DNA from 2 places in the Bacillus sp. FAU18 genome. Region 2 is predicted to be linked to the other one. Evidence: riboswitches for the same ligand, from Rfam matches in the RefSeq annotation. Region 2 holds a riboswitch; the other holds the start of a gene.
What was found. A riboswitch is a leader RNA that binds a small molecule or an ion and turns the genes downstream of it on or off. The one in region 2 is predicted to bind S-adenosylmethionine.

Region 1 (3,137 bases), 170 kb from region 2:
TGTCCCTCCTGGAAATAAAGTATGATAGAGTGTTAAAGCATTTTTTTCAGCGCCGGGGTGATGAGCGGCTGCCAGTATGTCCATTTGTGGTCTCCGTCAAATGGCTCAAAATAATAATCAGAAAGCTTCTTCTCCAGCAGCTGCTTCAGCTCCTGGTTCGGTTCTGTAAAGTCCAGGATGTTCCCGTCTGTCGTGTGGACGTCAGTTTCTTTTGTTCCAATTTGGTGATAAATAGAGAGGTGTTTGATATCGTCTGACTGTTTTACGGCTTCTAGTACGTGTTTGTCAACATAGGGAGACTGCATGATGATGTTGCCAAACATATTCGGATAATCAAGCGCTGTCATAAGTGACACGGTTGCTCCGAGCGAATCACCGATCAGCGTTCGGCCGTAACCGATCTGATAGGTTGGATACTCATCATCTGCAAAAGGAACGAGCTCATGGGCGATGAACCGTTTATACGCCGAAAATTTTGAACCCTCCGGATGATAGGTGTTTCTGCGCTCTTTTACATCCTTATAAGGAACACCGATAATAATGCTCCGGTCTATTTCGCGTTTCGACAGCAATTCCTCAACCTGTCTGCCGATTCTCCCCAGCCTGAAATAATCGTGGCCGTCCTGCGCGATAATGACATGGTATTTATAAAGCGGGGAGTAGTTGGACGGCAGATAAACAAGTAAGGTCATTTCCTCGTTAAGCTCTTTTGAAAAGAATTTCTTTTCTTGCACTGTGCCGTTTTTCGGTGCCATAAAAACATTCCTCCAGGACATCACTATACTTTCTTGCATTTTCAATTATTGTACCATGAATTATTAGAAATTTCTCTCTTTAAACGGTTCGACACACGAAGAAAAAAGTGTTGAAATAAACTGTGAATTGCGCTAATATAAAACAATCAGAAAATTGAAATCGATATTTCTTATCGTGAGAGGTGGAGGGACTGGCCCTTAGAAACCTCAGCAACCGGCTTGTTTTGCATGTGCAAAGCGCCAAGGTGCTAAATCCAGCAAGCGTTTTTATGCTTGGAAGATAAGAAGAAGCGTTAAACCCCTTCTTCTTATGAAGAAGGGGTTTTTATTTTGAAAAGGGAAGGTGTCAGCTATATGTCACAGCACGTTGAAACGAAATTAGCCCAAATTGGGAACCGAAGCGATGAAGTCACGGGAACAGTGAGTGCTCCTATTTATTTATCAACAGCATACCGCCACAGAGGGATCGGAGAATCAACTGGATTTGATTATGTCCGCACAAAAAATCCGACACGCCAGCTTGTTGAGGACGCCATCGCTAACTTAGAAAACGGCGCAAGAGGGCTTGCCTTTAGTTCGGGAATGGCTGCTATCCAAACGATTATGGCGCTGTTTAAAAGCGGAGATGAACTGATCGTTTCATCGGACCTATATGGCGGCACGTACCGTTTATTTGAAAATGAATGGAAAAAATACGGATTGACTTTTCATTATGATGATTTCAGCGATGAGGACTGTTTACGCTCTAAGATTACGCCGAATACAAAAGCGGTGTTTGTGGAAACGCCGACAAACCCCCTCATGCAGGAGGCGGACATTGAACATATTGCCCGGATTACAAAGGAGCACGGTCTTCTGCTGATCGTAGATAATACATTTTATACACCGGTCTTGCAGCGGCCGCTTGAGCTGGGAGCTGACATTGTCATTCACAGCGCAACCAAGTATTTAGGCGGGCATAACGATCTGCTTGCTGGGCTTGTCGTGGTGAAGGATGAGCGGCTCGGAGAGGAAATGTTTCAGCATCAAAATGCAATCGGCGCTGTCCTGCCGCCATTTGATTCGTGGCTTCTGATGAGAGGAATGAAGACGCTGAGCCTCAGAATGCGTCAGCATCAGGCAAACGCGCAGGAGCTTGCGGCGTTTTTAGAAGAGCAGGAAGAAATTTCGGATGTGCTGTATCCCGGAAAAGGCGGCATGCTGTCCTTCCGTCTGCAAAAAGAAGAATGGGTCAATCCGTTTTTAAAAGCACTGAAGACCATTTGTTTTGCAGAAAGTCTCGGCGGGGTGGAAAGCTTTATTACATACCCTGCGACCCAGACGCACATGGATATTCCTGAAGAGATCCGCATCGCAAACGGGGTGTGCAATCGTTTGCTGCGCTTTTCTGTCGGAATTGAACATGCGGAAGATTTAAAAGAGGATCTAAAGCAGGCATTATGTCAGGTCAAAGAGGGAGCTGTTTCATTTGAGTAAACACAATTGGACGCTTGAAACCCAGCTCGTGCACAATCCATTTAAAACAGACGGCGGAACCGGGGCGGTCAGTGTACCGATTCAGCACGCCTCGACTTTTCACCAATCTTCATTTGAAGAGTTCGGGGCATATGATTACAGCCGCTCTGGCACGCCGACAAGAACAGCTCTCGAAGAAACAATTGCCGCATTGGAAGGCGGAACAAGAGGATTTGCTTTCAGTTCAGGCATGGCTGCTATCTCAACAGCATTTTTACTGCTGTCACAGGGTGATCACGTTCTTGTGACAGAAGATGTATACGGCGGAACCTTCCGTATGGTGACAGAGGTGCTGACCCGGTTTGGCATTGAGCATACGTTTGTCGACATGACGGATCGTAATGAATTGGCGCGGAGCATCAAGCCGAACACAAAGGTCATTTATATGGAGACGCCATCAAATCCGACACTTGGGATTACGGATATTAAAGCGGTTGTTCAGCTTGCAAAAGAAAACGGCTGCCTGACCTTTCTGGACAATACATTTATGACGCCGGCACTGCAGCGTCCGCTTGATCTCGGCGTGGATATTGTACTTCACAGCGCGACAAAATTCTTAAGCGGACACAGCGATGTGCTCTCAGGTTTGGCTGCTGTCAAAGATGAAGAGCTTGGGAAGAAGCTGTATAAGCTGCAAAACGCGTTCGGCGCCGTCCTTGGCGTACAGGATTGCTGGCTTGTCCTGCGCGGATTAAAAACATTGCAGGTCCGTTTAGAGAAAGCGAGTCAAACAGCCCAGCGGCTTGCGGAATTTTTCCAGAAGCACCCGGCGGTGAAGCGCGTGTATTATCCGGGACTGGCTGATCATCCCGGCGCTGAAACCCATAAAAGCCAGTCGAAGGGAGCGGGCGCCGTGCTATCTTTTGA
Region 2 (3,137 bases):
TTTGCTTTTGCAAGTGTGACACCCGACCAGTAATCAGGATAACCCGGATCGGGAACCAAAATCGTATCACCGGGATTCAACAAGCATTGCGGGAGCTCGACTAGACCGGCTTTTCCGCCGAATAATACAGCGACTTCGGTTTCCGGATCCAGATCAATGCCGTATTCTCTTTTGTAAAATTCAGCAGCCGCTGACTTCAGACGGTATGAGCCGCGAAAAGACGAATATTTATGATTCTCAGGATCAGCAACAGCTCGTTTCATCTCCTCGACAATATGTTCAGGAGTCGGCTGATCTGGATTTCCCTGTCCTAGATTGATTACGTCATGTCCTTCTGCGAGCTTTCGGTTCACTTTCTGCACCAGAGAAGCGAAGAATTGTTTAGGCAATTCCTTCAATACATGAGACTGTTCAAATTTCATCTATTCTCACCTTCTAAAAAAATCTTGAAATGATAGTCCATCATCATATATGGTTAAATGAAAAAAGTAAAGAAAAATTTGGGGTGTTAAAAAGATGAAATGGACGATATCTTGTCTTCAATTTGATATTTCATACGGAAAACCTTCGGAAAATATAAAAAAAGCTGAATTTTTCATCGAAAAAGAAAGCAAACATGCTGATGTTCTTGTTCTGCCTGAATTATGGACGACCGGATATGATCTGGCCAATCTTGATGAACTCGCTGACGAAGACGGCCGCTCCGCTCAGAGCTGGCTGAAGAAAACGGCAAAAAAACATGGTGTTCATATTGTCGCCGGATCGGTCGCTGTCAGGGAGAATTCTGATGTTTATAATACAATGTACATCGCGGATAAGGAAGGGCAAATCATTAAAGAGTACAGAAAAGCCCATCTTTTTCAGCTGATGGATGAGCATCTGTATTTATCAGCCGGTTCCGAAGACGGATACTTTGAGCTTGACGGCGTCAAAAGCTCAGGATTGATCTGTTACGATATCCGTTTTCCGGAATGGATCAGAAAACATACGACAAAAGGCGCCAACGTGCTGTTTATTTCTGCGGAATGGCCTCTTCCCCGCCTTGATCATTGGAAAAGCCTGCTTATTGCGCGGGCCATTGAAAACCAATGCTTTGTCGCAGCCTGCAATTGTACCGGTTCAAATCCGGATAATGAATTTGCAGGTCATAGTCTGATTATTGATCCATGGGGGCGTGTACTTGCTGAAGGCGGCCGGGAAGAAGGCATAGTCCGAGCGGAAATTGACCTTCAAGAAAGCGCAGAAGTTCGGGAGAGCATTCCTGTTTTCGATGATATCAGAAAAGATTTATATTAAAAAATATATTGACAACTAACTAAATTACCTGTTACCATGTTCATCAACTGATAAATTAGAATTGTCAAACAAGTGAATATATTCTCTTATCGAGAGTTGGGCGAGGGATTTGGCCTTTTGACCCCAACAGCAACCGACCGTAATTCCATTGTGAAATGGGGCGCATCTTTTTCGCGCCGAGACGCTAGTCTCTTAAGGCACGGTGCTAATTCCATTCAGATCTGATCTGAGAGATAAGAGAGGCGGACATAGATGTTAAGCCTCCTTCTCTCTGAGAAGGAGGCTTTTTTACGGCCACATATTAAGTGATTACATAATTGGAGGTTATGATGATGGGAGTCACAAAAACACCTTTATACGAAACGTTAAATGAAAGCTCCGCTGTGGCGTTGGCGGTGAAGCTTGGCCTTTTTCCAAGCAAAAGCACGCTGACATGCCAGGAGATCGGAGACGGCAACTTAAATTACGTTTTTCATATTTATGATCAAGAACATGACAGAGCATTGATCATTAAACAGGCGGTTCCGTATGCAAAAGTGGTGGGAGAAAGCTGGCCGCTGACAATCGACCGTGCAAGAATCGAAAGCAGCGCTCTCATCCGTCAGGGCGAGCATGTGCCTCACCTGGTTCCAAGAGTGTTTTATTCTGATACGGAAATGGCGGTTACCGTCATGGAGGATCTCTCTCACCTCAAGATCGCAAGAAAAGGACTCATTGAGGGTGAAAACTATCCTCATCTGGCACAGCACATCGGTGAATTTTTAGGAAAAACACTTTTCTACTCATCAGATTACGCGCTTGAACCTAAGGTGAAAAAACAGCTTGTTAAACAGTTTACAAATCCAGAGCTATGCGACATTACGGAAAGACTTGTTTTTACAGATCCTTTCTTCGACCATGACACAAATGATTTTGAAGAAGAGCTCCGTCCTTTTGTCGAAAAGCTTTGGAATAATGATAGCGTTAAAATCGAAGCCGCTAAGCTGAAAAAGTCATTTTTAACGTCTGCAGAAACGTTGATTCATGGTGATTTGCATACAGGAAGCATTTTCGCAAGTGAACACGAAACAAAGGTGATTGATCCTGAGTTTGCTTTTTACGGACCGATCGGCTTTGATGTAGGGCAATTTATCGCCAACTTATTTTTGAACGCACTCAGCCGTGACGGGGCTGACAGAGAGCCGTTATATGAACATGTCAACCAGGTCTGGGAAACGTTTGAAGAGACGTTTAGTGAAGCCTGGCAGAAGGACAGTCTGGATGTTTACGCCAACATCGACGGTTACCTCACTGATACGCTCAGCCATATTTTTGAAGAAGCAATCGGATTTGCGGGCTGTGAGCTGATACGACGCACGATCGGCCTTGCCCATGTAGCTGACCTGGATACGATCGTGCCGTTTGATAAACGAATCGGCAGAAAACGCCTGGCGCTCGAAACCGGCACAGCCTTTATCGAAAAACGTTCGGAATTCAAAACGATAACAGATGTTATTGAATTATTTAAGTTACTTGTAAAGGAATGATCCATTCATGACCCATTCATTTGCTGTTCCACGTTCTGTTGAATGGAAAGAAACAGCTATTACCATTTTAAATCAGCAAAAGCTTCCTGATGAGACGGAATATTTAGAGCTGACGACGAAAGAGGATGTATTTGATGCGATTGTCACGCTCAAAGTAAGGGGCGCTCCGGCGATCGGCATTACGGCTGCCTTCGGACTAGCGCTTGCTGCCAAAAACATTGAAACAGATAATGTCACGGAATTCCGCCGCAGACTGGAAGACATCAAACAATATTTAAACAGCTCACGGCCTACCGCCATTAATTTGTCATGGGC

Region 1: linked by a shared signal. The riboswitch ahead of metI (cystathionine gamma-synthase/O-acetylhomoserine thiolyase) and the one ahead of mtnK (S-methyl-5-thioribose kinase) in region 2 are both predicted to bind S-adenosylmethionine.

What each region holds. Positions count from the first base shown of each region.
Region 1 is NZ_JBVYHZ010000003.1:534,229-537,365, forward strand. Features, by position in the region: gene AC0OMU_RS03035 (esterase family protein) at 33-755, opposite strand; SAM riboswitch class I at 923-1,042, shown strand; gene metI (cystathionine gamma-synthase/O-acetylhomoserine thiolyase) at 1,110-2,231, shown strand; gene metC (cystathionine beta-lyase) at 2,224-3,137, shown strand, end outside.
Region 2 is NZ_JBVYHZ010000003.1:699,636-702,772, reverse strand. Features, by position in the region: gene mtnE (methionine-glutamine aminotransferase) at 1-422, opposite strand, end outside; gene AC0OMU_RS03980 (carbon-nitrogen family hydrolase) at 517-1,296, shown strand; SAM riboswitch class I at 1,380-1,536, shown strand; gene mtnK (S-methyl-5-thioribose kinase) at 1,629-2,822, shown strand; gene mtnA (S-methyl-5-thioribose-1-phosphate isomerase) at 2,830-3,137, shown strand, end outside.